DNA from 3 places in the Faecalibacterium sp. DFI.5.82 genome. Region 3 is predicted to be linked to each of the others. Evidence: a T-box and tRNA genes for the amino acid it is inferred to sense, from the RefSeq annotation. Region 3 holds a T-box; the other regions hold tRNA genes.

Region 1 (10,543 bases), on a different contig from region 3:
ATCTTTTTCAGGTAGCCCTCACGGGTAAAGAACACGGTAACAGGATAATCAGGGATGGATTCCTCTTCGGCACCGCTCTCCTCCTCGGGCAGATCATACAGGATCTCGCTGCGGCGGGGCTGTGCGTACTTTTTGGCCACATCGTTCAGCTCATTGATGATGATGCGGCGGATGCGGGCAGGCTTTGCCAGAATATCGTTCAGGTCGGCAATGTCCTTTTCCAGCTGTTCGATCTCACCCGTCCGTTTGAGGATATACTCCCGGTTCAGGTGACGCAGCTTGATCTCAGCCACATAGTCGGCCTGCACCTCGTCGATGCCAAAGCCGATCATCAGGTTGGGCACCACCTCGGTCTCCTCCTCAGTGGTGCGGATGATATGGATAGCCTTATCGATATCCAGCAGAATGGCGGCAAGACCCTTGAGCAGGTGGAGCCGCTTTTCCTTGCCGTGGAGATCGTAGTAGGTGCGGCGGCGGACACACTCCATGCGGAAGGCTGTCCACTCCTGCAGGATCTCCCGCACACCCATGACCCGGGGCTGACCGGACACCAGCACGTTGAAGTTGCAGCTGAAGCTGTCCTCCAGCGGGGTGGTCTTGTAGAGCTTGGCCATCAGCTTTTCCGGGTCCACGCCGCGCTTGAGGTCAAGGGTCAGCTTGAGGCCGTTCAGGTCGGTCTCATCCCGCATATCGCTGATCTCTTTGATCTTGCCCGCCTTGACCAGCTCGGCGATCTTGTCCATGATGGCTTCCACAGTGGTGGTGGGCGGGATCTGCGTGATCTCCAGCATATTCTCGCCGGGCACCACATTGTACCGGGCACGCACCTTGATGCTGCCCCGGCCATTCTCATAGACCTCCCGCATCTGGGCCTCATCGTACAGGATCTGGCCGCCGCCCACGAAATCCGGGGCAGGCATGGTGGTGGAGATATCGTGTTTGGGATCCTTCATCAGGGCCACGGTGGTGGCGCACAGCTCTGCCAGATTGAAGGAGCAGATGTTGCAGGCCATGCCGACTGCAATGCCCAGGGTATTGTTGGCCAGAATGGTGGGGAAGGTCACGGGCAGCAGGGTCGGCTCGGTGGTGGTGCCGTCGTAGTTTGGCACAAAGTCCACGGTCTCCTTATCGATATCCCGGAACAGTTCCTCGCAGATACCCTCGAGCTTGGCCTCGGTATAACGGGCAGCGGCGCAGGACATATCCCGGCTGTACGCCTTGCCGAAGTTGCCCTTGCTGTCCACAAAGGGCACCAGCAGGCTCTCGTTGCCCCGGCCCATGCGCACCATGGTATCGTAGATGGCGGCATCACCGTGGGGGTTCAGGTGCATGGTGCTGCCCACGATGTTGGCCGACTTGGTGCGGGCACCCTTCAGCAGACCCATCCCGTACATGGTGTACAGCAGCTTGCGGTGGGCGGGCTTGAAGCCATCGATCTCGGGCAGGGCGCGGGAGACGATGACGCTCATCGCGTAGGGCATATAGTTTGTCTCCAGCGTGCTGGTGATGGGATCTTCCAGCACACTGCCCGCGTTCAGGATCTCAACGCCGTCGCCCAGCTGCGGGCGGACAGGCTTGGTCGTTTTTTTGGTTGTTCGTTTTGCCATTTTTGCTCCTCTATATCAGCATCTATATCCCGGATCCAACCCCTCAGTCTCGCATACGCTCGACAGCCCCCCTAATAGTGGGGCCCTTGGCATAGAGGGGAACTCGCAGGGCGTTCCGCAACGCCAGGGCCTCCCCTACTAGGGGAGGTGGCAATGCAAAGCATTGACGGAGGGGTTTATCTCGTCAGCTCACATCCAGATCATCCAGATATTCCGCGCCGTGCTGTGCAATATGCTCCTTGCGTCCGGCAAGGTTGTCTCCCAGCAGCAGGTCAAACACCCGGGCCGTTTCCTCCACGTCCGTGGGCAGCACCTTGATCAGGCGGCGGCTCTCGGGGTTCATGGTGGTCAGCCACATCATCTCGGGGTCGTTTTCGCCCAGACCTTTGGAGCGCTGGATGGTATACTTTTTGTCGCCGATCTCCTTCAGGAATGCTGCCTTTTCCGGCTCGGTGTAGGCAAAATAGGTGTGGTCCTTTGTGGTGATCTCATACAGCGGCGATTCCGCGATATAGACATAGCCCTCGTTGATCAGAGTGGGGGTCAGCCGGTAGAGCATGGTCAGCACCAGCGTGCGGATCTGGTAGCCGTCCACGTCAGCATCGGTACAGATGACGATCTTATTGTAGCGCAGATTATCGATGTTGAAGGTGGCAAGCTCCTTGTTATGCTTGCCGCCCAGCTCCACGCCGCAGCCCATGACCTTGATAAGGTCCACGATGACATCAGACTTGAAGATGCGGGCGTAATCGGCCTTCAGGCAGTTCAGGATCTTGCCGCGGATGGGCATGATGGCCTGATATTCACTGTCGCGGCTCTGCTTGACCGCGCCCATAGCGGAATCGCCCTCCACAATGTAGAGCTCCCGGCGGGAAGCATCCTTGGTGCGGCAGTCCACGAACTTCTGCACCCGGTTGGCCAGATCGATCTGGGTGGAGAGCGTCTTTTTGATGCTCTGGCGGGTCTTTTCGGCGTGCTCGCGGCTCTGCTTGTTCACCAGCACCTGCTGGCAGATCTTCTGGGCCTCCTCCGGCTTTTCAAGGAAGTAGACCTCCAGGTAATGCTTGAGGAAATCAGTCATGGCCTGCGAGACGAACTTGTTCGTGATGGCCTTCTTGGTCTGGTTCTCGTAGCTGGTACGGGTGGAGAAGCTGGACGAGACGTAGACCAGGCAGTCCTGCACATCCTGGAAGCTGATGGCGCTCTCGCCCTTCTTATAGAGGTTCTTGTCCTTCAGGTATTTGTTGATCTGATAGACAAAAGCCGTACGGACGGCGTGCTCGGGGCTGCCGCCGTGTTCCAGCCAGGAGGAGTTGTGATAGTATTCCAGCAGCTGCACCTTATTGGAGAAGCAGAAGGCAGCACTCATCCGCACCTTATAATCCGGCTGATCCTCACGGTCACGGCCGGAGGCCTCGCTTTCGCAGCTGAACACCGGGGTCAGGGTGTCCTCTCCTGCCACCTCCTGCACATAGTCGGCAATGCCGTTCTGGTAGCACCAGCTCTCCTTCCAGGGCTTGCCGGTGGCGGGGTCCTTCTCCTTTTCGTCCGTAAAGTTCAGGGTCAGGCCCGCGTTGACCACGGCCTGACGGCGCAGCACATCCTTATAGTAGCTGCCGGGCACGTCAATGTCCGTAAACACCTCATCGTCGGGCTTCCAGTGGATGATGCTGCCGGTACGGCGGCCCTTGTAGGGCTCCTTCTGCAGGCCGCCCACGTTCTCACCCTTTTTGAAGTCGAGGTGGTAATGAAAGCCGTCGCGGTAGATATCGGCGGTCATCCAGGCAGAGGCGTACTGGGTGGCGCACAGGCCCAGGCCATTCAGGCCCAGGCTGAACTCGTAGTTGTCCTCGCCCTCACCGTATTTGCCGCCCGCGTACATCTCACAGAACAGCAGCTCCCAGTTGTAGCGGCCCTCGCCGTTGTTCCAGTCCACGGGCATACCGCGGCCAAAGTCCTCCACGATCACGCTGCCGTCCTTGCAGCGGGTCACATTGATGGTATCACCGTGGCCATCACGGGCTTCATCAATGGAGTTGGAGACGATCTCAAAAATAGAGTGGGCGCAGCCCTCCACGCCGTCTGAGCCAAAGATGACGGCCGGGCGCTTGCGCACACGGTCGGCGCCCTTCAGCGAAGTAATGCTTTCGTTGCCATATTCCTGTTTTCTTGCCATGCTGTCCTCCGGGCCTGTTCTCTTGTAATGAGCAGGTCGTCAAATCAAAACGCCTTTGCTCTTTCCCTTATAATAAGTATAAGCGATGTGTAAAGAGCAAAAGCGTCGGTGTTCTTTTCTTTTATTAAACCATAGGTTGTATTACTTGTCAATTTCTTCGGGCAGATTTCTTGTCCTCCTGATCCGGCAGAAAAAAGCCCAGAAAGTCATTCTTATTTTGCGCGTTGAAACGCATAAAATGAAAAAAGTTTCAGTTTTTTTCAAAAATTTTGAATTTACCCCTTTACAAAATCAAAATTTCAGGTATAATAATCATCGTCCGGTGCGCCTCTGTAGCTCAGTCGGTAGAGCAGGGGACTGAAAATCCCCGTGTCATTGGTTCGATTCCGATCGGAGGCACCATCTTTCAGAAGAACAAGAATTACTCCTGTTCTTCCGATATGCGGCCGTAGCTCATCTGGTAGAGCGCCACCTTGCCAAGGTGGAGGTAGCGAGTTCGAGCCTCGTCGGCCGCTCCATAACGGAGTGGTAATAATCACTCCGGATATGGCCCGGTAGCTCAGTTGGTTAGAGCACCAGCCTGTCACGCTGGGGGTCGTCGGTTCGAGCCCGATCCGGGTCGTCTTTCCCTGTGGTGCAAGGGTAAATGCACCAATATGCGGCCGTAGCTCATCTGGTAGAGCGCCACCTTGCCAAGGTGGAGGTAGCGAGTTCGAGCCTCGTCGGCCGCTCCAAATGGAGTGGAAATATTCACTCCAAATATGGTGACGTGGCCAAGTGGTAAGGCAAGGGTCTGCAAAACCCTCATCCACCAGTTCAAATCTGGTCGTCACCTCCAAAAGTTCCCGGAAGCTGTGGCTTCCGGGATTTTTTGTTTTCTTTTGCCGCCGGACGTGCTAGAATAAAGAAAACCACGAGAGGAGTCTCCTGCCATGCCCGCTGAACATCACACCACCCTGACCCCGGACACGCCGGTGCGCTACCTCAAGGGCGTGGGGCCCAAGACCGCCGAGCGGTTCGAGAAACTGGGCATCGTGACACTGGCCGATCTGCTCTGCCACTATCCCCGGCGTTACATCGATTTTTCCCGTCCCTACTCCATTGCCGAGGCCCCGCCAGACACCGAGTGCGTGGTGAAGGCCGAGGTGTTCGCCAAACCTGCCGGGCGCATCCTGCCGGGCGGGCGGCGGATGGAGCGCATCACCGCCGGGGACGATGTTTCCAGCCTGGAGATCACCTGGTTCAACAATCCCTATGCCACCCAGAAGCTGGAGCTGGGGCAGGAATACTATTTTGAGGGCATCGTGACCGGCGGGATGCTTCGCCGTCAGATGGTCAACCCGCAGGTGCGCACAGCGGCACAGATCACCGCCGCTCCTTTCGAGGCCGTTTACCCCCAGACCGAGGGGCTTTCCAGCACCGTGATCGCAAAATGCATCCGGCAGCTGCTCCCCCATGCGGAACTCCTGCCCGACCCGCTGCCAGAGGAGATGCTGAAAAAATACCGCCTGCTCTCCAAGGCCGATGCTGTGCGGGCCATCCACTGCCCTGCCACGGAAGAGGAGGCTTTTGCAGCCCGGCGGCGGCTCATCTACGAGGAGCTGCTGGTGCTCCAGTTGGGCATTGGACGAATGAAGAACCGGGGCAGCGCCTCCACCGGTGCACCCATGCAGCGGCTCGACCCGGCCCCCTTCTGGGCATCGCTCCCCTTCTCCCCCACCGGTGCCCAGCGCCGGGCCGTAGACGAAATTCTGACCGATCTGTCCGGCAGCACCTCCATGAACCGCCTTTTGCAGGGCGATGTGGGCAGCGGCAAGACGCTGGTTGCCGCCGCCGCCATCTGGGCCTGCATCCGCAGCGGATACCAGGCGGCCCTGCTGGCCCCCACCGAGATTCTTGCCGCCCAGCACGCAGAGAATCTGAACCGGATGCTGGCCCCCTTCGGGATGCGTGTGGCCCTGCTGACCGGCGGCATGAAGGCCGCCGCCCGCCGCACCACGCTGGCTGCCATCCGCAGTGACGAAGCCGACCTTGTGGTGGGCACCCACGCCATCCTGAGCGAGGGCGTGGAGTTTGCCCGGCTGGGTCTGGCTGTGGTGGACGAGCAGCATCGCTTCGGCGTGCGCCAGCGCGGAATGCTGGCCGAAAAGGCTGCGAACCCCCATCTGCTGGTGATGAGCGCCACGCCCATTCCACGCACATTGGGCCTGCTGATCTACGGTGATCTGGACATCTCTATCCTTGATGAGCTGCCCCCGGGCCGCAAGCCCGTCAAGACCCGGTGCATCACCGGAAAAAAGCGGCGGGATCTCTACGGCTTTCTCGACCGGGAGATCGGAGCCGGACGGCAGGTATATATCGTCTGTCCCGCCATCGAGGACACGCCGGACGGCGGGCTGAACGCCGTGAAGAGTTACTACGAGGACATTGCCAAAGCCCTTCTCCCCGACCGCCGGGTCGGCCTGATGCATGGTAAGCTCAAGCCAAAGGAGAAAGCCGCGGTAATGGACGATTTCAAAGCCGGCCGGCTGGACGCACTGGTATCCACCACTGTCATCGAGGTGGGCGTGGATGTCCCCAACGCCACCGTCATGGTCATCGAGAATGCCGAGCGCTACGGCCTGAGTGCCCTGCACCAGCTGCGGGGCCGCGTGGGCCGGGGTGCCGCCGAGAGCTGGTGCTTCCTTGTCAGCGACAACACCGCCGAGAGCGTCCAGAAACGGCTCAAGTTCCTCTGCTCCACCTCGGACGGCTTCGCCGTGGCACAGTTCGACCTTGAGACCCGCGGCCCCGGCGACTTTTTCGGCAGCCGACAGCACGGCCTGCCCACCCTGCAGATCGCCGACCTGATGAACGACACCCGCACCCTTCACGCCGCTCAGGCCGAGGCCGCCGCTCTGCTGGCCGCAGACCCCCTGCTGGAAGCGCCGGAGCACAGCCTGCTCGCCGCGCAGGTCGAACAGATGTTCACAAAGGCTGGAGCCATGAATTGAAACAATAAAAAGAACCGGTTTCCATGTATTTTAAAATGAGAAAGGCTCCTGCGAAAGCAGGAGCCTTTCTCATTATTACGATTCTGTCATCGGTTCAGGCTTTGCGCCGCCTTGGCGATCACAGCCAGCAGATTGACCAGATGTTCCACGTCCATCTGGCCGCTGTTGTTGGCAAAGGCATAGAAGCAGCCCTGCACGCAGAAGGAAAGCAGGATGCCCCGGTCGGGGTCCGCTGCAAAGGTGGGGTCTTTGGCCGCCAGACGATCTCGCAGACCCTTTTCAATGCAGTTGGCAAAGATCCCCTGCCTTGCCCCGGAGAAAAGGATGTTCACCGCCTCCTGGTTCTGAACAAAGGCATGGAACAGTTCACGGGTCAGCTGCTCTGTGTGTGCAGCGGTAAGCCCCACATTGGGCACACTGTCCAGAATGACATGGATGAGCTTGTTCTCCAACCGGCTGGACAGCTCATAGATATCCTCATAGTGGGCATAAAAGGTGGATTTGTTCACCTTGGCCAGTGTGCACAGGTCTTTGATCCTGATCTTCTCCAGCGGCTGGCGGGCACGCAGCTCCATGAATGCCTTTTCGATGGCGCGGTCAGTCTTTTCAATGCGGATGTCCAAAATAATCCACCACTTTCATTGTTTCGTTGGATATCCAACGCTTTTCGTTTTTCGGGGATAGACAGTTTGTTCGAGTTTTCTTACAATATCAATAGAGAATCCCTTTCTCTCTCAGCGCGGCTTCGATCCTCTGGAATGTTTCTTCATCCGGGCAGCGGAGGGTGTGCAGGTGCACGCCGCCGGTCATCCGGCTGAGCAGGCACTCCGGGGTATTGACTGCCTGGGTGATAAAGGTGTCCACATCGTATCGGCTGGCGAGGTTCAGGTTGCCCCGCAGTTCGCCGTAAAGCGGGTTTTCCACCGCCACATCGACCACCACGCCTCCCTGATCCACCACCGTGTAAAGCTCGGTGCGCATCTCATCGGCGGTCCTGTGCACACAGGCCAGGATGCCGGTGTAGCCGCCGGGGGTCGGGTGGAACTGATACCCGCGCGGGGTGGCCTCGATTTCGGCCCCGCCTGCCCGCAGAAGGGCCACGTCCCCCACCACGATCTGGCGGCTGACCCCCAGCTTTGCGGCCAGTGCACTGGCACTGATGGGTGCGCTGGCCCCATGGAGCTGTTGCAAGATCTTTTCCCGGCGCTGTGCTGCGTTCATTGTTGTTCCCCCTGTCAGCATTTTTCCCTATTATAATAGTGCATGACAGGTGTCCTGTCAATCCAGACGCAGGACCGTGGCGTAATTGGAGGGCAGCTGGACCTTCATCCGGCCAGATGCAAGGCTGACCATCACATTCTCAGCGCCCACGGTATCGGCCAACAGGTCCGTTGCAGCGTTGGCCTCCACCGGCAGCTGGAACTCCATCTCCGCCGGGCCGTCGCCGTTGTTGAATACGGCCACGAGGGCTTTTCCATCCAGCACCCGGGCAAAGGCATAGCACTGGGTGGTCAGCTGGAGCTCCTTCACCTCGCCCCAGCTCAGGGCCGGGTATTCGGCCTTCAGCCTGCCCAATGCGGCGTACACACTGGTGACGGGGTTGGTGGTCAGGTCATCCCGGAATTTGTCCAGCTCCAGGCAGGGGCGCAGGGGCCAGTCACTGCCCCACTCCTTTTTGCCCTCGATGCCAAATTCGGAGCCGTAGTAGATGGACGGAATGCCCCAAAGCGTGTATACTAGAATTGCAATGTGCCGGATGTGCGCCTTGTTCCGCAGTTTATTGGGCAGGCGCTCCACATCGTGGTTGTCGGAAAAGGTATAAAGCCGGGTGTCGTGGCAGAGCCCCTGCAGGCGGCGCATGGTGTGTGCGATCTCAAAATAGTTGTGGTCGTTGTGGCCGCTCCACAGGCCCTTGTGCAGCTCATAGTTGGTAACGGAGTGAAGCATTTCAGGGTTGGCCCAGCGGCTGTAATCGCCGTGGATGACCTCGCCCATCAGCCAGAACTCAGGCTTGACCTCGTTGGCAAGGCGGCGCAGGCCCTTCATAAAGTCGAAGTCCAGCACATCCGCTGCATCCAGCCGGATGCCGTCAATGTCGAATGCATCGACCCAGAAGCGGATGGTATCATAATGGTAGTTCTGCACCTCGGGGTTGCGCTGGTTCAGCTTGACCAGCAGGTTGAAGCCGCCCCAGTTGCCGTAAGAAAAACCGTCGTTGTACTCGTTGTTGCCCCAGAAGTTCACATCGCAGAACCAGTCCTTATAGCGGGAATTCTCGCGGTTGGCCTGCAGGTCTTTGAAGGCAAAGAAATCCCGGCCCACATGGTTGAACACACCGTCCACAATGACCTTCTGGCCCCGGGCGTGGCAGTTGGCCACGAACTCCCTGAACTCCTCGTTGGTGCCCAGGCGGCGGTCCACCCGGCGATAATCGATGGTATCATAGCCGTGGGAGCCGCTCTCGAACAGCGGGCCGATATAAATGGCCGTGCAGCCCAGGTCTTTGGAGGCGTGCTCGGCCCAGGCGTTCAGCTTTGCGAACGCGCCCGGTGTGGGCTGGCCGTCGTTTTCGTGCGCACAGCCGCACAGGCCCAGCGGATAAATGTGATAAAAAACTGCGGTATCATACCATGCCATAGTTACTCTCTCCCATATCATTTCTTCTGCCGCCCAGCAGCGGCAGGCTCAGTATACCACAAACTCCGCCAATTGTGTGGATGTTTGATAAATTTTCTGCATAGTCTCCGTTAAAATCAGCAAGTGTGACGATTTTGATCAAAAATTATTGGTAAATATGACCGGGTGTATCCCGTTGAGAAAAGGAGAAATCTGCATGAATTTTCCCACCATCGACCGCTCGTTCTTTGCGGGCGAATGCTTTGATGCCTACCGTGTGCTGGGCGCGCACCCCTGCCGGGATGACTTTGGGCAGGAGGGCTGGCGGTTTGCCGTGTGGGCCCCGGGGGCCGTGGCTGTGGAGATCTGCGGCGGCTTTGACGGCTGGGGGCCGGGCGTTCCCATGCAGAAGGCCGACACCGGCGTGTGGAGCGGCTTTGTGCCCGGCCTTGCCGAGGGAGAGCTGTACAAATACCGCATCCACGGCAAGGATGGCAGCACCGTGATGCGGGCTGACCCCTACGCCTTTTCCACCGAGCTGCGACCCGGCACGGCCAGCAGGCTGGCCCGGATGGACTTTGCCTTTGACGATTCCAGCTGGATGGAGCGTCGGGACAAGTGCCGCAACCTGCCCGTGAACATCTACGAACTCCATGCAGGCAGCTGGAAGCACAAGCCCAACGCCACCCGCGAGGACGGCTCGGACGGCTGGTACAATTACCGGGAGCTGGCCCGGGAGCTGATCCCCTGGCTGCTGGATCACCGCTTCACCCATGTGGAGCTGCTGCCGCTGGCAGAGCATCCCTTTGACGGCAGCTGGGGCTACCAGACCACCGGTTACTTCTCTGTCACCAGCCGCTACGGCGACCCCGCCGACTTTGCGGCCTTTGTCAACGCCTGCCACCGGATGGGCATTGGTGTCATCATGGACTTTGTGCCCGTCCACTTTGCCGCCAACGGCGACGCGCTCGCCAACTTTGACGGCACCCACCTCTACGAGTACGACAGCGATGTGGGCCACAGCGAGTGGGGCACCTGCAACTTCAACTATTACCGCCGGGAGGTGTGCAGCTTTCTGAACAGCGCCGCTGCCCTCTGGATGGATGTCTACCACTGCGATGGCATCCGGATGGATGCCATCTCCCGTGCCC
Region 2 (10,543 bases), 110 kb from region 3:
CCCTGGAACCGCACCATCCAGCTGGACAAGACCCTGCTCCGGATCATCAAGGGATAAGCAAGAAAGGGCCCGCCTGCCGCATTTTGGTGCGCGCAGACGGGCCCTTTTTATATGGTAAAGGAAGAAGGAGAATGGCAGATCAGGCTGCGTCGGTGCGGTCCTTCTTGAGCAGGCTCAGGATCACGGCACCCACCACGCTGCCAGCGGCCAGAGCCACGCAGTAGAGCAGGGCATGATCGACCACGGGGAACACGAAGATGCCGCCGTGGGGAGCGCGCAGGGCGCAGCCAAAGGTCATGGAGAGGGCACCGGCCAGCGCGGCACCGGCCACACAGCTGGGCAGGACGCGCAGCGGGTCGGCGGCGGCGTAGGGAATGGCACCCTCGGTGACGAAGCACAGGCCCATGACGTAGTTCACGATGCCGTTGCGGCGCTCGTCGGGGGTCCACTTCTTGGGGCAGAAGGTGGTGGAGAGGGCAATCGCGATGGGAGGAACCATGCCGCCCACCATGACAGCGGCCATGACCTCGTAGTTGCCGGAGGCCAGTGCGGCAGTGCCAAAGACGTAGGCAGCCTTGTTGAAGGGGCCGCCCATGTCAATACTCATCATACCGGCAACGATGGCACCCAGCAGGACTTTGGAGGTGCCGCCCATGGCGTTGAGACAGTTGGTCATGGCGGTGTTGATCATGCCCATGACCGGGTTGATGCCGCACATCACGGCACCGATGATGAGGATGCCGCCCAGCGGGTAGATCAGCATGGGGCGGATGCCGTTCAGGCTGGCGGGGAGCTTTTCGGTGATCTTTTTCAGGAACTCGACCACATAACCGGCCACGAAACCGGCCAGCAGAGCGGCCAGAAAACCGCCGGAGATGCCGGTGGTCTCACCGTTGGCAAGGCCTGCAAAGTTGGTGCCGTTCATGGCCAGCACGCCGCCCGCAAAGCCCACGGCCAGGCCGGGACGGTCTGCGATGGACATGGCGATGAAGCCTGCCAGAATGGGAAGCATGTAGCCAAAGGCGGCGCTGCCCACCGTCTTGAAGAAGGCGGCGATGGGGGTGTTCATGCCGAAGTTGGAGGGGTCGATGGTGTAATCGTCCAGCAGGAAGGCCAGCGCGATCATAATGCCGCCGCCCACCACAAAGGGCAGCATGTGGGACACGCCGTTCATCAGGTCTTTGTACACCTTGCGGCCAAAGCTGTCGCCGGAGGTCTCCTCCTCGGCAGCGGCAGCACCGCCCTTGGCGTGATACACGGGAACTTCGCCGTGAGCCACCTTTTTCAGCAGCTCCTCGGGCTTGTGGATGCCGTCATCCACCCGGGCAAACAGCACGGGCTTGCCGTCAAAGCGGGCGGTCTCCACATTCTTGTCTGCTGCCACAATGATACCGTCGCAGGCTGCGATCTCGGCGCGGGTCAGCACGTTCTTGGCACCATCGGAGCCGTTGGTCTCCACCTTGGTGGGCAGGTCCAGCTTGTCACCGGCCTTGGCCAGCGCCTCGGCGGCCATGTAGGTGTGGGCAATGCCGTTGGGGCAGGCGGTCACGGCCAGAATGCGGTAGCCGCTCTGGGGGATGGCCTGCTGGGTGAAGCTCTCCTCACCGAACTGGGCCTCCTCCTGTGCGTCGATGATGGCAAGGAATTCGGCGGGGGTCTTGGCGGCCTTCAGTTTTTCCACAAAGTCCTCGTTCATCAGCATCTGCATCATGCGGGCCAGCATATCCACATGCAGGCTACCGTTTTCGGGGGCTGCAATGGCAAAGAGCAGGTCGGTCTTGCCGTCATCCTCGGCGTTGTACTGCACCGGGGTGCTCAGGCGCAGGGCGGCCAGGCTGGGCCGGGTGACCACATTCGTCTTGGCGTGGGGAACGGTGATGCCGTTGTCCACGTAGGTGGAAGCCTCATCCTCCCGGGCGTAGAGCGCCTTCTTGTAGGCTTCTGTGTCGGTGATGTTGCCGTGGGTGGCCTGCAGTTCTACCAGCCGGGAGAGGATCTCGTCCCGGTTGGAGGCCGCAGAATCCAGCTCGATGGACTTTGCGGTGAATAATTCCGTAATGCGCATAAGGGTTCTCCTTTCTATCGTAGCGTCCTCACCCTCTCAGGCCGCTTCGCGTCCAGCTCTCCCAAAGGGAGAGCCCTTGGCAAAACCATCAACATAGCAATGACTGTCAAGACCTCCCACTTTGGGGGAGGTGGCATTGCGTCAGCAATGACGGAGAGGGTGAGCTGTCTTAAATTTGACCAAACAATTCTTCGATCTTTTCTTTCGTTGCCAGCCCAAGGCTGAACGCGGTGGCACTGCCGCAGGCGGTGCCCAGCCTGAGGGCCTGCTCATAGCTGCCGCTTTGCAGATAACCTGCCACAAAACCGGCCACCATGCTGTCGCCTGCGCCCACGCTGTTCACAACCTTGCCCTTGGGGCAGCCGATGCGGTGCACCTCGCCGTGCTCATCCACCAGCAGGGCGCCGTTTCCGGCCATGCTCACCAGTACGTTCCGGGCACCTTTTTCCTGCAGGGCGCGGGCGGCGGCGGTGATCTCTTCGTCCGTTTTCAGCTCCCGGCCCACGATCTCGCCCAGCTCGTGATTGTTGGGCTTGATCAGGAAGGGGTGATAGGGGAGGACGTTGACCAGCAGATCTTGGGTGGCATCCACCACGGCCCGCACGCCGTGGCCCTCCAGCCCTGCCAGCAGCCGCTCGTAGGTGCTCTGGGAAAGGCTCTTGGGGATGCTGCCTGCCAGAACGAGGATGTCGTCAGGCTGCAGGGTGTCCAGCTGGGCTTCCAGCTGCTGCATGGCACTTTCCGGGATGCTGGGGCCTGCGCCGTTCAGCTCAGTCTCGGTGCCTGCCTTGATCTTGACGTTGATGCGGGTCATGCCCTCGGCCAGATGGATGAAATCGGTTCGGAGCCCCTGCGCGGCTAGACCACGCTCCAGCCAGGCACCGGTCTCACCGGCCACAAAGCCCAGAGCCACGCTCTCACAGCCCAGCTCCCGGAGCACGCCGGAAACATTGATGCCCTTGCCGCCCAGCACGCAGTCCTCCCCGGCGGCGCGATTCACTTCGCCCACCTCAAGGGGCCTGTCGAGACGGACCACATAATCGATGGCAGGATTGAATGTAACAGTGTAGATCATACCTCGGTCTCCTTTATCAGAGTGTATTGCCGGTATTTGGGGTTGGGGCACCGGTTCGTCAGGATGGCACCGCTGTGCAGATCACAGATGACGGCGGGGTAGACCTGCGCGAATTTGGTGTCGTCCACCAGGAACCACGCCTCCCGCGCCCGGTGGAGAGCCGCAGCCTTGACGGCGGCCTCCTCGGGGTCTGGGGTGGTGAAGCCGGAACCCAGCGCCACGCCATTGGCCCCCATGAAGGCTTTGGTGAAATTGTACTGCTGGATGGCAGTCAGCGCAGCCGCCCCGATGATGGCCTCGGTCTGGGGCCGCAGCAGCCCGCCGGGCAGGAACACCCGGCAGCCTTTCTGGGCCAGCAGGCGGGCGTGGGCCACGCCGTTGGTCACATAGCTGGCGTTCAGGGCCGGGCCGCTCAGCGCCCGTGCCAGAGCCAGCGTGCTGGAGCCTGCATCCAGATAGATGAAATCTTCCGGCAGGATCAGTTCTGCCGCCGCCTGGGCGATGCTCTGCTTCTGACTGACCGCCAGCTCTTCCTTGGTGGCCATGGTGGGCTCGTCGGTGCGGAAGGGGCTGTCCGGCAGGGTGGCCCCGCCGTGCACCTTGTTCAGTTTGCCCTGCTTGTCCAGCTCGTTCAGGTCGCGCCGGATGGTGGACTCGCTGGCGCTCAGCGCCTCGCACAGCTCCTGCACGGTGGCAGTGCGCTGGCGGGCCAGCAGGTCAAGGATGAGGGCGAAGCGTTCTTCTGCCAACATGAGGAAAGGTCACTCCTTTGATGTTTTGTGATTGAACTTGAAGCTTTATGAAGCTTCCTGTCCTTATTATAGCAAGATTTCAGTCAAAATCAATCACAATGCGCCAGAAATAGCCGACAAAAATCACCTCGGAAAATTGAGCAGGTTGCACAACAACTGGGATACATTTGGCAAACGGCAGCAAGTGTGCTATGATATAAGAAAAATGCAGGAGGAACGCTATGACAAAGCCCAAGATCATCTTTTTTGACATCGACGGCACACTGGTGCCGCTCAAGGAGGGCATCCGCCCCAGAACGGTGGAGGCGCTGCAAAAACTGCGGCAGAACGGCATCAAGCTCTGCATCGCCACCGGCCGCGCTCCCATGGAAGTGCCGAAGTTCGAAGGGGTCACTTTCGATGCGTTCCTGACCTACAACGGCTCCTATTGCTTCACGCCGGAGCGCGATGTTTTCAAAAATCTCATCCCGAAAGCGGACATTGCCCTGCTCCGCCGGAACGCCGAAGCGTTGGGGCGGCCCATGGCGTTGGCCACCAAGGACCGGCTGGCCGCTAACGGCTCCGACCCTGATCTGGCGGAGTATTTTGCCATCGGCGGGGTCGAGCTGGTGATCGCCGACGATTTTGATGCTATGGCGCAGGGCGAGATCTTTCAGGTGCTGATGAGTGGCAGGGAAGCGGAGTACCCAGCCATCCTGAAGGATGTGGAGAACGCGAAGATCGCCGCATGGTGGGACCGCGCCGTGGATATCATCCCGGCCAGCGGCGGCAAGGGCATCGCCGTGGAAAAGATGCTGGAATTCTACGGCATCGACAAGTCCGACAGCATGGCCTTCGGTGACGGCAACAACGATATCGAAATGTTCAGAGCCGTCGGCACCGGCATCGCTATGGCCAACGCCTCTGCCCGGCTGCAAGCCGCCGCCACCGCCCATTGCCGCGATGTGAAGGAAGACGGCATCTATTGGTATTGTGTAGAAAACGGCCTGATATGAAGAGAAAAAGCCGGTGCACTTTCTTGGCGCACCGGCTTTTTTCTATAGGGGAAACTTACTGATTCTGAATGTACTCGTCCATGGCCTTGGCGGCTGCCTTACCGGCACCCATGGCCTTGATGACGGTGGCGGCACCGGTCACGGCATCGCCGCCGGCGTACACGCCCTCACGGCTGGTCTTGCCCTCGTCGCCCTCGGTGACGATGCAGCCGTGCTTGTTGGTCTCCAGACCAGGAGTGGTGGAGCGGATCAGGGGGTTGGGGCTGGTGCCCAGGCTCATGATCACGGTATCCACATCCAGCTCAAACTCGCTGCCCTTCTTTTCAATGGGACGGCGGCGGCCGGAAGCATCGGGCTCGCCCAGCTCCATCTCAATGCAGGTGATGGACTTGACGAAGCCTTCGTCGTTGGCGTGGATCTCCACGGGGTTGCACAGGGTCTTGAAGATGATGCCTTCTTCCTCAGCGTGCTCGACCTCCTCCTTACGGGCAGGCAGCTCGGCCATGCCGCGGCGGTAGACGATGTACACGGTCTCGGCACCCAGACGCAGGGCGCTGCGGGCAGCATCCATGGCCACGTTGCCGCCGCCCACAACGGCCACCTTTTTGCCAGTGCGGATGGGGGTCTTGCTGGTGGGCAGGTAGGCCTTCATCAGGTTGGAGCGGGTCAGGAACTCGTTGGCAGAGTACACACCCTTCAGGCTCTCGCCGGGGATGCCCATGAAGCGGGGCAGACCGGCACCGGAGCCAACGAACACGGCCTCGTAGCCGTACTCGCCCATCAGCTCGTCGATGGTCAGCACCTTGCCGATGACCATGTTGCACTCAAAATCCACGCCCATCTTCTTCAGGCCGTCGATCTCCTGCTGCACGATGGCCTTGGGCAGACGGAACTCGGGGATGCCGTACATCAGCACGCCGCCGGCTACATGCAGGGCCTCGTAGACGGTGACCTTATAGCCCAGCTTGGCCAGATCGCCTGCGGCGGTCAGACCGGCAGGGCCTGCACCGATGATGGCGACCTTGTGGCCGTTCCATGCGGGCACGATGGGGGCGGTGTGGACATTTTCACGGTGCCAGTCGGCCACAAAGCGCTCCAGGCGGCCGATGCCCACGGGCTCGTTCTTGATGCCGCGGGTGCACTTGCCCTCGCACTGGCTCTCCTGGGGGCAGACACGGCCGCAGACGGCGGGCAGGGAAGAGGAGCGGGCAATGACCTGATAGGCGGCTTCAAAGTCGCCCTCGGCCACATGACCGATGAACTCGGGGATATCGATGCCCACGGGGCAGCCGGTCTGGCAGGGCTTGTTCTTGCAGTGGATGCAGCGCTTGGCCTCGTTCACGGCCATCTCTTCGGTATAGCCCAGTGCAACTTCCTCAAAGTTCTTGTTGCGGACGTTGGGGTCCTGGGTGGGCATGGGGCACTTTTTGGGATCCATATTGAAAGCCATCTTACTTTGCCTCCTCAGTCTTGAACAGATTGCAGGCCTTCTCGCGGGCCTTTGCCTCAAAGGGGCGGTACATGGTGCCGCGGGCCATGGCTTCGTCGAAATCGACGAGGTCACCGTCAAAGTCGGGGCCGTCCACGCAGGCAAACTTGGTCTCGCCGCCCACGGTCAGGCGGCAGCCGCCGCACATGCCGGTGCCGTCGATCATAATGGGGTTCATGGAGACGATGCTCTTCAGCCCGTGCTTCTGGCAGGTCTTGACGACGAATTTCATCATGATCAGCGGGCCGATGGTGATGACCAGATCATACTGGTTGCCAGCGGCTACCAGCTCGTCCAGAGCGGCAGTGACCACACCCTTGGTGCCGTAGCTGCCGTCATCGGTCATAATGCGCAGCTCGTCACTGCAGGCGTTGAACTCGTCCTCGAGGATGAGCAGATCCTTATTGCGGAAGCCGATGACGCTGTGGACGGTGCAGCCCTGGTCATGCAGCTCCTTGGCAATGGGCAGGGCGATGGCGCAGCCCACGCCGCCGCCGACAACACAGACCTTTTTCAGGCCCTCGGTCTCGGTGGCGCGGCCCAAGGGGCCCACAAAGTCATGGACGCTGTCGCCTGCGTTCAGGCTGTTCAGCTCCATGGTGGTGCCGCCCACGATCTGGAAAATGATATCCACAGTGCCCTTTTCGCGGTCGTAACCGGCCACGGTCAGGGGGATGCGCTCGCTGTCCTCAAACGGGCGCACAATGATGAACTGGCCCGGCTTTGCCTTTTTGGCAATGAGCGGGGCTTCAATGACCATCTTTGTCACGGTGGGGTTCAGCGCGACCTTTTCAGTGATCTTGTACATTGCGGTTGCTCCTTTTTCTGGCAAAATCTTGGCACAAAAACACGTCTGCCCGCCCGCGCGGCATAGCAGACGTGTTTTTGTGCAACTTTTTGACAAGTTTATTATAACCTCTTTAAGAAGGGAACGCAACCGAATTTTCTTTGTGTCTGCCGCCGCAAAGCTGAAACATTTCGGTTTCGGCTTTGTTTTTGAAAAACAGGCGCAGACAGGCGTGTTTTGCAAAAAGTCTGATTTTTTGGAAATTTGTTGTTGACAAAGCCTGCGTTTTACGCTATAATAGCCAACGTCGCCGGGAGCGAAACCCCGGCAGACCACATGAAATGTGCGGCCGTAGCTCATCTGGTAGAGCGCCACCTTGCCAAGGTGGAGGTAGCGAGTTCGAGCCTCGTCGGCCGCTCCATTTTGTGGAAGTTTAGCTCAGCTGGGAGAGCATCTGCCTTACAAGCAGAGGGTCAGCGGTTCGAGCCCGTTAACTTCCACCATGTGGCCCGGTAGCTCAGTTGGTTAGAGCACCAGCCTGTCACGCTGGGGGTCGTCGGTTCGAGCCCGATCCGGGTCGCTGCTGCTTCTCTGGAAGCAGCTTATATGCCTCTGTAGCTCAGTCGGTAGAGCAGGGGACTGAAAATCCCCGTGTCATTGGTTCGATTCCGATCGGAGGCACTTTATATGCGGCCGTAGCTCATCTGGTAGAGCGCCACCTTGCCAAGGTGGAGGTAGCGAGTTCGAGCCTCGTCGGCCGCTCCAGACAAACAAGCCACTGCAAAACATGATTCGTCGTGTGATGCAGCGGCTTTTTTGTACGTTGAAAGCTTTTTTGGAATTGAAAAAGGAGGGAAAAACGCAGTGATATTCGGCAAGTACATCAACCGGTATTACCTCAAGCATGCTCCCGTGCTGCTGCTGGGCCTTGCCGCCCTGCTGACGGTGGATTACATCCAGCTTTTGATCCCCCAGCTCTACCGGCTGGTCATCAACGGAGTGAACCTTGGCCAGGTGGTGGTGAACGGTGAGACGCTGCTCTTTACCAAAGAGGTGCTGCTGCAGCACATCTGCCTGCCCATGATCTGGATCGTGGTGCTGATGGTCATTGGGCGCTTTTTGTGGCGCATCTGTTTCTTCGGCTCGGCGGTGCGGGTCGCGGCAGACCTGCGGGAGCGGATGTTCGACCACAGCCGCAGGCTGTCCCAGCAGTACTATCAGGTGAACAAGGTCGGCAACCTGATGAGCCTGTACACCAACGACCTGGACACCATTCAGGAGTGCTTCGGCGACGGCGTGCTGATGTTCTTCGACGCGCTGACCCTGGGTCTGCTGGCTCTTTATAAGATGTGGACCATGGACGTGCGGCTGACCCTGCTGGCCCTGATCCCGGCCCTGATCATGTTTGCCATCGGCACCCAGATGAGCAAGGTGATGACCCGGCGCTGGGAGGAGCGGCAGGAGGCCTTCTCCGGCCTTTCCGATTTCGCGCAGGAGAACTTTTCCGGCATTGCGGTCATCAAGGCCTTTGTCAAGGAGTACAAGGAACTGCAGGCCTTCCGGAAGCTGAACAAGGAAAACGAGGAGATCAACGTGACCTACACGAAGATCGCCACCCTGCTGGAGGTGCTGGTGACCCTGTTCGTGGAGTCCGTGGTCTGCATCATTCTGGGTTACGGCGGTTATCTGGTCTATCAGGGCCGGTTCAACGCCGGCCAGCTGGTGGAGTACATCGGCTACTTTGAGGCCATCGTCTGGCCCATCATGGCTGTGTCCATGCTGATCGAAAAGACCAGCCGCGGCAAGGCCTCCCTGAACCGCATCACCGAGCTGCTGGATGCCCCCATCGACGTGGCTGACCGCCCCGGCGTGGCCGACCTGACCGACCCCAAAGGCGGCATCGAGTTCCGCCACCTGAACTTCCGCTACCCGGACGGCGAGTACGATGTGCTGCGGGATATCTCCTTTACCATTGCGCCCGGCGAGAGTGTGGGCATCGTGGGCAAGACCGGTGCGGGCAAGACCGCCCTGGTGGACCTGCTGCTGCGCACCTATAATGTGCCGGACGGAACCCTGTTCGTGGACGGCAGGGATGTGAACAGCCTTTCCATCCACTCGGTGCGCAATGCATGTGCCTACGTTCCGCAGGATAATTTCCTGTTCTCGGACACCATCGCCCACAACATTGCCTTTGGTGTGGACGATGCCACCCCGGAGGACATCGAGCGGGCGGCAAGCATGGCCGATGTGAGGGATAATATCGTGGATTTCAAGGACGGCTACGAGACCGTTCTGGGCGAGCGTGGCGTGACGGTGTCCGGCGGCCAGAAGCAGCGCATCTCCATCGCCCGCGCCCTGCTCAAGGACGCGCCCATCCTGATCCTGGATGACTCCGTCTCGGCGGTGGATACCAGCACCGAGAAGATCATCCTCGATAACCTCAAGAACAGCCGGGCAGGCAAGACCACCCTGCTCATTGCCCACCGCATTTCCACGGTGGAGCGGCTGGATAAGATCATCTTCCTCAACGAGGGCCGGGTGGAAGCCGTCGGCCCCCACGACCAGCTGTATGCTTCCTGCCCGGAGTACCGCCGGATGGTCGATCTGCAGCGGCTGGAGGATGAGACGAAGGGAGGCGAAAACGCATGATGCATCTGAATCCGTTGGTTCTGGTGGGCGCTGTCATCGGCGTGATCACCGCCCTGCTGGTGGCAGCTTATGCCGCCGCCAAGGACAAAAAGACCGCTATGGGCTTTGAGCGCAACATGGAGGACGGCGAGATCATGCGCCGCCTTGCCCGCTATGCCCGGCCCTACCTGAGCAAATTCCTCATCGTGGGCCTGCTGATGCTCTTCTCCATTGCCTACGATATCATTTCACCCCTCATCGTGGGCCGCATCGAGGAGCTGGTGGCCGGGGAGTTTGAACTCCGCACCCTCTTCCTGGGCGTGTCAGTGTATGCAGGCGTGCTGGTGTTCTCCATGGGCAGCACCTACCTGCAGGCCGTGATCCTGCAGCGGGTGGGTCAGCGCATCATCTCCGATCTGCGCGAGGATCTGTTCAGCCACATTGAATCTTTGGCACACGAGCAGCTCAACGAGATCCCCGTGGGCAAGCTGGTCACCCGTGTGACCAACGATACCAACGCCATCTCCATGATGTTCACAAACCTCTTGGTCCAGCTGACCAAGAACAGCTTTGTCATTCTGGGCATTCTGGTGGCCATGCTCTGCCTGAACTACGAGCTGACGTTGATGGTGCTCTGCTTTGTGCCCTTCATCGTGATCTTCACGGTCATCTTCCGCAAGTTCTCCCGCCGCGCCAACCGCAAGCTCAAGAACGCGACCACCGATATCAATACCTATCTGTCCGAAAACCTG
Region 3 (10,543 bases):
TCATGTTTTCCGCAAGGGTCTTGCGCAGCTCTTCCAGCTTCTGGGTGTTGGCGGCCTCCAGACTCTGGAGCCGCTGGGTCAGGATCTGCTGCTGGCCGCTCTGGCCCTGTGCCAGCGTGGTGCTCATGCTCTGCACTGAGGTCTGCAATGTCTCACTGACGCTGCGGATGGCGGTATAGTTCTGCTCCGCCATTGCCGCCTGTCTGGCCGCAAAGTCTTTTGCCTGTGCATCGAGCTGCTGCTGCATCCAGCGCTTGAGCTCCTCGTAGTCTCCCCCGTTCCGGAGCTTGTTCAGTTTCCAGAGCACCACTGCCAGCAGCAGGCAGATGGTGACCAGCAGCAGGGTGTACAATCCAGCTAAAAATTCCATTGATTATAAGTCCTCGAAATCGACCAATTCTTTCCGGGTATCCAGCGCATCGCCATAAAGGCCCACGCCGTCCACCTCGCACTCGCCCGACTGGTTATCATAGGGGTCGGAGCGGAACCCGTACATCGGCGGGTCAAAGGGTGCCTCAAAGGCGCGGTTTGCCACCATGCGCCCGGTGTCCAGACTGCCGAAGTAGTGGCGGCGCAGCTCTTCCTCGCCCTGCCGTGCCATGGAGGCACCAAACGAGCAGTCGGCATACATCCAGCCCTTGGGGGCAATGTAGAACATGGCCCAGTCGTGGCAGCCCACGCCGGTGGGCGACACCGACAAGCCGCTCTGCCAGCGGGCCGGAATGCCCACCAGACGGCAGAGTGTGATGAAGGTCAGGGCCATAATGCCGCAGTCACCGCGCCGGTCCCGCGCGCAGCGGTCGGGCAGGCAGTCCTGCACAAAGTAGGCGGGCTGATAGTGATACCGCACGTTCAGGGTAACGTAATCATAGATGCGCTTTGCCTTTTCCGCCGGGTCGGTGATCCCTTCGGTCAGCTGTGCGGCCAGCGCCCGCAGGTAGGGCGTGAACACGATATGCGGGGCCTGCTCCTCGGTATCAAAGGTCGGCTGTTCCGGTGCAGGCACAAAGTCCAGCGGGTCAGCATAAACTGCCGTTGTCTTGTAACGGTACTGCACCCCGAAGCGGCGGTTTTCGGTCAGATCAGCCTCCCAGCAAACCGTGCGCTGGGGGGCGTTTGCATCAGCGATGCGGCCCGGCTGCTCGGTAAAGCTCTGCAGCTCGATCTCGCTCTGGGCCAAGCATTCCGCCGGGATGGGCAGCCAAGCGCGGACGTGTACGCTCTCCCGGCCCTCTGCCTTTGCCTTGGCCAGAGCAGCGGCAAAGGCCTCATCCGACATTCCCACGCTGGTCTTCAGCGTGATGCGGGCACTGGCCTGCCCTTCCCGCTCCATCTGGTCATGGATGCGGCGGCGGCGCTCCCGGGCCAGCGTAGCCGGGGCGGGCGGGTCGAGCTGACGGGCGGCAAGATCGGCGTGGGTGGCGATCAGCGTTTCGGCAAAGCGGTCAAGGTAGTGCTTTTCCCCTTCCACGAACCGCCAGTCCACCCGGCCCTCATGCACCAGCTGGCGGAACTCCTCCACCGTGAAATCCCGCACAAGGCCCTGCATCCGGGCCACGGCCTGTGCCTCGTTCCAGCAGTATTCCTGCGGCAGACGGCACATGATCTCCTTCTGCACCAACAGGGCATCCCGCAGCGCGTCCACACCGTGGGGCACAGGGTTGGCGGGTTGCTCGTACTCCGGCATTTCCAACCCCTGACTGCGGGGGCTGTTCTGGGTCTCCGTCCAGTCCTCGGCCAGATATTCATCGATCCGCGCCACGGCTTCTTTGTAATAGCCCGCGGCCTTCAGCCGCTCCACATCATCGGGCAGACCGACGTTCAGATGCACAAATGCTTCGTTCAGATCTTTCATCCTGTTTCATCCTTTCTCTCAGGCGCACTGCTCCTCCCAGAAAGCAGTGGCTTCCACCAGCCAGTTCTCGGCATCTGTTCCGGTGCCGATGCCGCAGACGTGAGGTGCATTGTTGAATACCCGGTAAACATGCTTGACGTGATTGGCCTGCAGGGCAGCTTCCAGCTGCGGTCCCTGCCGCCAGTAGACCAGCTCCTTCAGCAGCGTGTCGTTCACACCGTGCCAGTGATAGGTAGCGGGGTAGTCCGGCGTGATCTCATCCGAAAGATTCCGGGTATAGTATTTGGGGCCGTATGCACCGATATCCTGAATGACATGGTAGATGGGCTTGATGTAGGTCATATCGTTGATGGGGTAGCCCAGCAGCAGGGCGGCAGGCTTGGGCACATTGTAATGCTGATACCCCACCGATTCCGTGCCGAACAGACCCGTCAGGTGGCCGCCCATGGAATATCCCACGATGGCGTACTGCTCCGGCTGGATGCCAAACTCCGCAGCGTGTTCCTCAATGTACTGCATGGCCCGGCCGATGTCCTCCAGCGGAGCATCATCGGAAGCATCCGTCCAGACGCGATACCGCAGAATAAAGGCGGCATAGCCCAGCTCATGCAGCTGCCAGGCCGTGCAGGCCCCCTCCTCCAGCTCGGCGCTCTCATTGGCACCGCTGCCAGCCAGGATCAGCGCAAACTTGGCATTTTCGGCCTTGGCCGGGAAATAGAACAGGCCGGTGTTGTTTTTGGTGCGGTCCGCCGCCTTTTCCGCATCCGTGTAGAACGAGTGGGTGACCTGAACGCCATTGTTGTAGTTCTCAATGACCAGATTCAGCCCCTTGGCACAGCCTTCGGCCACATACTCGTTGGTGTAGCCCTCCACAGTGGTCATTTCCCACAGGGCCTGACCCGGCGGGCAGTCCTTATCCTGCGAGTAGGTGTAGAAGCCGGAGTTCTTGATGCCCGGGTTGTTGCGCACTTCCTTCATGGTGGTCTGGGCCGTGATGTTGGGCTCTCCCTTTTCCATTACGGCACCGGCGGGCAGGGCCAGCAGAGCCAGCAGACACAGCATCACCGCGACGATTCGTTTTGCCTGTTTCATGTTCCGTTCCTTTCCCCCGGCACCGCCCTGATTGCATTTTCCCGTACAGAGGACTATAATATGAGACTGCACAGGCGACACCGGTTGGTTTTTGTTCTATTGTATCACACCCGCCGGTATTGTCAAAACAAATCTGTCCGCAAAATCCATGCGTTGTGATCTCCACGCTTCCGAGGGGCCGGGTATTCAGATTTCGGACACTCTGCCCGGCCTGAGGTGAACAGGTTTCCATTGTGATTTGCGGCAGATTCTGCTATACTGAAAAGAGATATTGCACACGCAATGAGGGGAAACCGGAGCATTGCGGCTCCGGTCAGGATAGGAATATGAGTGAGATCACAGTCCGGCCCATGATGCCGGAGGATTGGATTGCTGTGTCCAAAATATATCTGGAGGGCATTGCCACCGAGCACGCCACTTTCCAGACCAACTGCCCGCCCTACACCGCCTGGGACGCATCCCATACCCGGGAATGCCGCCTGGTGGTGCTGGACGATGGGGTCGTGGCCGGCTGGGCAGCCCTGCATCGGGTAGATCCCCGCTGGTGCTACCGCGGCGTGGCCGAGGTGAGCATCTATGTCGGGGAGAAATTCCGGGGCAAGGGGCTGGGCTATCACCTGCTCACGGCGCTCTGCCGCGAGGCCGAACAGGCCGGGTACTGGACGCTGCAGTCCACGGTGCTGCAGGACAACGCCCCCTCCCGGGGCCTGCACCTGAAATGCGGCTTCCGCGTGGTGGGCCGCCGGGAGCGCATTGCCCGGGACTGCCACGGCCGCTGGCTGGACACTTACCTGATGGAGCGGCGGTGTGCAGCGGACGAACCGGCGGGCTATAAAAAGCTGTAAGGCGCTTTTTGCGGGAAAGATTTACAGTTTCTTCAAAAAGCGGCCTTGAAAATCCACAAAAATATGATATACTAACGTAACGATACCAAAGCGATAGAAAGGAGACGCGCGGAATGGCACCGACCAAAGAGCGTCCGGCAACCAAGACGATTGCCACAAACCGGGAAGCGCGCCACGAGTATTTCGTTCTGGAAGCGCTGGAGACCGGCGTTGAGCTGAAAGGCACCGAGGTCAAGAGCCTGCGTGCCGGCGGCGTGAACCTGAAAGACAGCTGGGTCGATATTGAGGACGGCGAGCTGCTGGTCAAGGGAATGCACATCACCCCCTACGACCACGGCAACATCTTCAATCAGGACCCCATGCGGGTGCGGCGGCTGCTGGCCCACAAGAACGAGATCCGGCGGCTGCACCAGCAGTGCAAGCTGCAGGGCTACACTCTTGTGCCGCTTTCGCTCTACTTCAAGCATGGCCGCGTCAAAATGGAGCTGGGCCTGTGCAAGGGCAAAAAGCTCTACGACAAGCGTGCAGATGCCGCCAAGCGTGATGCCAAGCGCTCCATCGACCGGGCCGTTAAATCCAACGGCGTTTACTATTGATTTCAGGCAGCATTCCTGCCCGGAAACTTCAAAGCTTACCCACACCGCAAGGTGTGTTTTATGGGGGCGTAAAGGTTTCGACGGGGGGAGCGAGGCCTGGGCAGCGGGTAGCAGTGGGGGACCTGCTCTAAACTCCTCCAAAAAATTAACTGACAACAATAATTATCAGTTGCTCGCAGCCTGAGTGCTGCGCGTTCCGCCCACTCTTGTGTCGTGTGGGGCCGGGGCGTCCTTTAGACACAGCACCTGAACGGACCTAAGCTTTGCGGACCGGCAGGAACTCATGAAGCTACCAATGCGTTAGCCTGGCGACCGGCGTGACGCGGAGGGAATGTTGTTGATCGCCTGCACCCGGAGACACCTACGCTGAACTCTTTTCGGACATGGGTTCGACTCCCATCGCCTCCACCACACAAGAAAAATCCGAACCTCTTCCCATCGGGAAAAGGTTCGGATTTTTTCATTTGCCGTATTTCTTACCGCGTCATTTTCATTTCCAGTCTCAGCAGCGCGGCTTTTTTATCGATGCCGCCTGCATATCCGGTCAGGCTGCCGTTTGTTCCGACAACGCGGTGGCAGGGAATGATGATGGAGATCACATTGTGTCCGACAGCCCCGCCCACAGCCTGCGCAGACATCCGGGAAAGGCCGCGCTCCGCGGCCAGCTGTCTTGCCAGTGCCCCATAGGTCGTGGTCTGGCCGCAGGGGATGCGGCGCAGCAGCGCCCACACCTCCTGCTGAAAGGCAGAGCCAGCGGGATGGAGCGGCGGGGTAAAGTCCGGCTCCTGCCCGCCGAAATAAACATCCAGCCAGCGTCTGGCCTCGGAGAGCACAGCGGTCTCCTGCTCCTGATGCACCGCATCCAGGGTGCGGGCAAAGTACTTCTGCCCCTCGAACCAGAGGCCGGTCAGGCCGATGTCATCAGCGGCCAGCAGGATGCCGCCCAGAGGGGACTCATAGTGCTGTGTAAAGATCACCGTTTACCGGATCTCAATGCCCAGCTTGAACTTCAGGTTGCCCAGCACCTTCTTGACGGTACGCTCGACCTGCTCAGCGGAGATCTCCGCGCTGGGGTCAGACAGGGTCAGGGAGAAGGCCATGCTCTTCTTGCCCTCGCCCAGGTTTGCGCCGCGGTAGATATCGAACAGCTTGACCTCGGTGATGAGGGAGCTTGCCTTCTTAATGGTGTCCTCGATCTCGCCGCAGGTGACCTTTTCCTCGCAGACAAGGGCCAGGTCACGCTTGACGGCAGCGTAGGGGCTCAGCGGCTTATAGCGCAGCTCACCGTCCACACAGGACATCAGAGCCTCATAGTCCAGCTCACCCAGATAGATGTTCTGGCTGTCCTTCTGGTCCTTGGCGATCTCCAGCTCGCCGTTGATCTCATTGGAGAGCTTACCGAACACGCCCAGACGCTTGCCGTTGCAGTAGACAGCGGCGCTGATGCCCGGGTGGAGCCACGGGGTGGTCTCGCGCTCATAGGTAAAGGTCAGGTCAAAGCCTGCGGCCAGTGCCTCCATTGCACCCTTGACGGTGAAGAAGTCCTCCTCGGGGCCAAAGGCACCAATGCAGAGGGTCTGACGCTCATGGGGATGCTCGCTGATGGGCAGCTCCTTGGCCAGATAGACGGGAGCCATCTCGAACAGGCGGCCCTCGGCATTGCCCTTCTTGAGGTTGTCCACGATGACATTCAGCATGGACGGGGTCAGCAGGGTGCGCATGATGGACAGGTTCTCGCTGATGGGATTCAGGATGCGGATAGCCTTGCGGGCGGCATCCTCAGCGGGGATGTGCAGCATATCCAGCTCCGCGTTGGAGTAGAAGGCCAGGGTGGAGGCCTCATAGAAGCCCTGTGCAGCCAGCAGGCGCTTGGTCTTGAGCTGCTGCTTCTGTGCATAGTTCAGGCCGCCGTTGGTGACAGAGGCGGTGTTCAGGAAGGTGGGGTTGATGTGGTCATAGCCGTACTCACGGATGACCTCCTCCGCCAGATCGGGGAAACTCTCCACATCCTCACGGTAGAGAGGAGCAGACACATCCCAGCTGCCATCGGCCTGCACATCCACAGTGAACTCCAGGCGCTGCAGGATATCGATCATGGTCTGCTCGGGCACAGTGATGCCCAGCACGCCGCAGATCTTGGCAGGGGTGGTCACGATGTGCTTGCGCTCCAGCGGGCGGCCATCGGTCAGGTCATACTCGAGGGTGGTGATATCGCCGCAGTCCAGCTCCTGGATCAGGTGCAGGGCACGAGCCAGGCCCAGCTCGGGAGAGTTGCGGTCCACACCCTTTTCATAGCGGGCAGAGGAATCACTGTTCTGGCCCAGGGCACGGCTGGTCTTGCGGACGCAGTCACGGGCAAAGGTAGCGCACTCGAACAGCAGGCTGGTGGTGTTCTCATCCATGCCGGAGTTGGCACCACCCATGATGCCGGCCAGAGCCACAGGCTTCTCGGCATCGCAGATGACCAGATTGTTGGGGTTCAGGGTGAACTCCTTTTCATCGAGGGTCACGATCTTCTCGCCCTCGTGGGCACGGCGCACATCAATGGTGCGGCCGGCGACCTTGTTCAGGTCAAAGGCGTGCATGGGCTGGCCCATTTCCAGCAGGGTGTGGTTGGTGATATCCACCACGTTGCTGATGGAGCGCAGGCCGCACAGGGCCAGATGGCGCTTCATCCAGCGGGGAGATTCGCCCATGCGGATGTTGCGGACGTAGTGCGCCATATAACGGGGGCACAGGTCAGGGGCCTCCACCTGGACGGTGATGGGAGCATCCGGCTCGCAGACAGCCTTGTAATCCATGGCGGGCATGTGCAGGGGCTTGCCCAGAATGGCAGCGACCTCGCGGGCAATGCCCAGCACGGACTGGCAGTCGGGGCGGTTTGCGGTGATGGAGATATCGAAGATATAGTCATCCAGACCGACAACGGGTGCGATGTCGGTGCCGGGAACAGAATCCTCGGGCAGGATGAGCAGACCATAGACCTCAGAGCCCGGGAACAGGTCATCGTTCAGGCCCAGCTCCTCGCCGGAGCAGAGCATACCGTTGGACTCCACGCCCTGCATCTTGCGGGCCTTGATCTTGATACCGCCGGGCAGGGTGGAGCCATCCAGAGCGGCGGGCACACAGTCGCCCAGCTTCATATTGGCAGCACCGGTGCTGATGCGGATGTCGTGGCCGTAGTCACCGCAGTCCACCACACACTTGGTCAGGTGGGTGCCCTCCTGCTTTTCCATCTCCACGATCTTGCCAACGACCACCTTGCTGATGCCTGCATCCAGCGGGATCAGCTCTTCCACCTCAAAGCCGCAGGAGAACAGCTTCTCCTCCAGCTCCTGAGCGGTAACGTCGATATCAACGAATTCTTTTAACCAACTGAAAGGTACTTTCATTGTCTGTTCTCTCCCCTCTTATTCATGGAACTGCTTGAGGAACTGCAGGTTGTTCTCGAACATCAGGCCGATGTTGTTGATGCCGTACTTCAGCATGGCGATGCGCTCGATGCCAATGCCGAAGGCGAAGCCGGAATACTCATCCGGGTCAATGTTGCAGTTCTCCAGCACCTTGCGGTTGACAACACCGCCGCCCAGAACTTCGATCCAGCCGGTGTGCTTGCACAGAGGGCAGCCCTTGCCGCCGCACTCAAAGCAGCTGACATCGACCTCCACACTGGGCTCGGTGAAGGGGAAGTAAGAGGGACGCAGGCGGGTGCGGGTGTCCTTGCCGAACAGCTTCTGCACAAAGGTGTTCAGCGCGCCCTGCAGGTCGCCCAGGGTGATGCCCTTATCCACGACCAGGCCTTCCATCTGGTGGAACATGGGGCTGTGGGTGGCATCGGAATCGGAACGGAACACACGGCCGGGGATCAGCACCTTGATGGGCGGCTTCTGGCTGTCCATGGTGCGGATCTGGCCGCCGGAGGTCTGGGTGCGGAGCAGGAACTCGTCGGACAGGTAGAAGGTATCCTGCATGTCGCGGGCGGGGTGATCCTTGGGCACGTTCAGGCGGGTGAAGTTGTGGTCGTCGTCCTCGATCTCAGGTGCGTCAGCCACGGCAAAGCCCATGCCGGAGAACACGTCGATGATCTGGTTGGTGACCAGCGTCAGGGGGTGCAGACCACCCACCGTGCGGGTCTTGGCGGGCAGGGTGATGTCCACGGTCTCAGCGGCGTTGCGGGCGGCCAGCTCGGCCTCCTTTACCTTGGCAGCGGCGGCATCGTAGTCTGCCTGCACCTTCTGCTTGAGCTCATTGATGATCTTGCCCATGGCGGGGCGCTCTTCGGGCGCGACAGAGCGCAGATTCTTCATCAGCGCGGGGATCTTGCCGTTTTTGCTCAGATATTCCTGCCAGAACGAGGCCAGCGTCTCCTTGGAAGAGACCTGACCGAGGCTCTCTGCGGCCTGTTTGGCCAGCTCGTCGATCATTGCTTGCATGGAAATTCTCTCCTTCTCAATTCGTGTTTTCAAAGCGGGGCAGCAAAAAAGGCCCCGTCCCCTGCCGGGCCATTTCTGGCCGGACAAAAGGGACGAAGCCTTTGCAAATCCAATGCTCCGCGGTACCACCCGGTTTCCGCCCTGCACAAAGAAGGGCGGCTCTCAAACGCCGTAACGGGGCGCGCCGTCCTGCCCTAATAGAAGCCGTTCGGGCAGGCCGCTCAGGAGCGAACTTCGGCACACACCCACGCGGAAGCCCTTTCAGCCGGTGAAGCTTCTCTCTTTGCTGTGGAACTGCATGCGTACTCTCTCCGTCGCTGCGTTTTCAAGATATTCAGGTTTCATAACCGGATATCATCTTACCACACTTTGGGCCTGTTTGCAAGCCGGGGCGGCACTTTTTCCCTGAATTTCACGGTTTTGCTTGTGTTTTGGCCGAAAGTATGGTATTGTAAGCGTAACGTTTTACTGAAAGGAGGGTACACCCAGATGGGTTGGAATGGCTGCATCTTTTTCAAAAAAGGTCAGATTTAATACGTTACGGCTCGAAGTGTACCCTTTTGTCTCTTTCAGCAAAGCGTGGAGCATGATTTTCAGCGCCGCGCAGCTTTGCTGTGGGGCGCTTTTGTTTTGCCTGAACCCCTCAGACTCGCTTCGCTCGTCAGCTCCCCTAGTAGGGGAGCCTCTGGCGAAACCGGAAATTCTGCACGGATTGCCAAGGCCTCCACTATTAGGGGAGGTGGCAATGCGTCAGCATTGACGGAGGGGTTTGGTCACAGCAAACTTCCGTTTGCAAGGGTACACTTTCTATTTTGAATTATTCACTATAAATAGAAAGGGTGTTCCCCATGAACCATAAACGTAAGCTCAATTTGAAAAAGCAGCTTGCCTGCATTTACACTGCCGATCTCTTCTCCGGCCTGCGCATCACGGATGCGGTATGGGTGGCGCTGCTGGCGGCCCGGGGCTTCTCCCTGTGGGAGATTGGTCTGGCCGAGAGCGTGTTCCATGTTGTCAGCCTGCTGTGTGAGGTGCCCAGCGGCATGGCGGCAGACCTGCTGGGCCGGAAAAAGACCCTCGTGTCCGGCGGCGTGTGCATGGTCCTGCAAAGCCTGCTGATGGCCTTTGCGTCAGACCTGTTCACCATCTGCTTTGCCATGGGGTTGAACGCGCTGGCCATGACCATGTTCTCCGGCACCTCCACGGCGCTGCTCTACGACAGCCTGAAGCAGGAGGGCTGCGAAGAGGAATACATTCAGGTCTCCGCCAACGGCTCTCAGATTTCCATGCTGGCCAACGCCGTGGGCTCCATGGCCAGCATTCTGAACCAGTTTCTCGGCTACGCAGGCTTTTATCTGCTGAACGCCGCTTTTGAGGGCATTTCCGCCCTTGCCAATATGCTGCTTGCGGAGCCCATCGTCACTGAGTCGCAGGCCAGCCGGGAAAAGCACGCGCTGCGCGCTCTGCCCGAACAGTTCCGCCAGCTGGTGCGGGACAGCCTGCATGTCCTGCACACCTGCCCAATGGCGGTGAAGCTGATCGCATCCAGCGCCCTCATCAGCGTGCCCAGCTACCTGACCAAAATGTTTTTGCAGCAGCGGCTCATTGAGCTGGGCTGGCCCACGGAGCTGCTCTTCCTTCCCCTGCTGCTGGGCGGTCTGGCCTGCGTGGCGGGTACCGAGATCGGCCGCCGGGTGAGATGCCGCTCCATGCGGCGGCTCT

What was found. The T-box of region 3 lies ahead of pheS (phenylalanine--tRNA ligase subunit alpha). A T-box ahead of a tRNA ligase gene usually reads a tRNA of that ligase, here a tRNA-Phe.
Region 1: it has a tRNA-Phe gene. The T-box ahead of pheS (phenylalanine--tRNA ligase subunit alpha) is inferred to sense a tRNA for this amino acid. The anticodon was not compared.
Region 2: it has a tRNA-Phe gene. The T-box ahead of pheS (phenylalanine--tRNA ligase subunit alpha) is inferred to sense a tRNA for this amino acid. The anticodon was not compared.

What each region holds. Positions count from the first base shown of each region.
Region 1 is NZ_JARFIS010000001.1:21,748-32,290, reverse strand. It holds gene P0G09_RS00160 (DNA gyrase subunit A) at 1-1,607, opposite strand, end outside; gene P0G09_RS00155 (toprim domain-containing protein) at 1,792-3,783, opposite strand; tRNA gene P0G09_RS00150 (tRNA-Phe) at 4,110-4,185, shown strand; tRNA gene P0G09_RS00145 (tRNA-Gly) at 4,226-4,301, shown strand; tRNA gene P0G09_RS00140 (tRNA-Asp) at 4,332-4,405, shown strand; tRNA gene P0G09_RS00135 (tRNA-Gly) at 4,442-4,517, shown strand; tRNA gene P0G09_RS00130 (tRNA-Cys) at 4,547-4,621, shown strand; gene recG (ATP-dependent DNA helicase RecG) at 4,716-6,776, shown strand; gene P0G09_RS00120 (hypothetical protein) at 6,863-7,399, opposite strand; gene P0G09_RS00115 (transcription repressor NadR) at 7,488-7,997, opposite strand; gene P0G09_RS00110 (alpha-amylase family glycosyl hydrolase) at 8,055-9,413, opposite strand; gene glgB (1,4-alpha-glucan branching protein GlgB) at 9,610-10,543, shown strand, end outside.
Region 2 is NZ_JARFIS010000002.1:82,410-92,952, reverse strand. It holds gene P0G09_RS04095 (SseB family protein) at 1-57, shown strand, start outside; gene P0G09_RS04090 (fructose-specific PTS transporter subunit EIIC) at 140-2,065, opposite strand; gene pfkB (1-phosphofructokinase) at 2,235-3,140, opposite strand; gene P0G09_RS04080 (DeoR/GlpR family DNA-binding transcription regulator) at 3,137-3,892, opposite strand; gene P0G09_RS04075 (Cof-type HAD-IIB family hydrolase) at 4,114-4,887, shown strand; gene gltA (NADPH-dependent glutamate synthase) at 4,943-6,337, opposite strand; gene P0G09_RS04065 (sulfide/dihydroorotate dehydrogenase-like FAD/NAD-binding protein) at 6,339-7,184, opposite strand; tRNA gene P0G09_RS04060 (tRNA-Gly) at 7,509-7,584, shown strand; tRNA gene P0G09_RS04055 (tRNA-Val) at 7,591-7,666, shown strand; tRNA gene P0G09_RS04050 (tRNA-Asp) at 7,670-7,743, shown strand; tRNA gene P0G09_RS04045 (tRNA-Phe) at 7,772-7,844, shown strand; tRNA gene P0G09_RS04040 (tRNA-Gly) at 7,853-7,928, shown strand; gene P0G09_RS04035 (ABC transporter ATP-binding protein) at 8,028-9,812, shown strand; gene P0G09_RS04030 (ABC transporter ATP-binding protein) at 9,809-10,543, shown strand, end outside.
Region 3 is NZ_JARFIS010000002.1:191,691-202,233, forward strand. It holds gene rmuC (DNA recombination protein RmuC) at 1-370, opposite strand, end outside; gene P0G09_RS04505 (transglutaminase-like domain-containing protein) at 374-1,855, opposite strand; gene P0G09_RS04510 (alpha/beta hydrolase) at 1,874-2,947, opposite strand; gene P0G09_RS04515 (GNAT family N-acetyltransferase) at 3,274-3,792, shown strand; gene smpB (SsrA-binding protein SmpB) at 3,906-4,388, shown strand; RNA gene ssrA (transfer-messenger RNA) at 4,451-4,799, shown strand; gene P0G09_RS04530 (methylated-DNA--[protein]-cysteine S-methyltransferase) at 4,865-5,365, opposite strand; gene pheT (phenylalanine--tRNA ligase subunit beta) at 5,369-7,780, opposite strand; gene pheS (phenylalanine--tRNA ligase subunit alpha) at 7,799-8,821, opposite strand; T-box leader at 8,907-9,148, opposite strand; gene P0G09_RS04545 (MFS transporter) at 9,670-10,543, shown strand, end outside.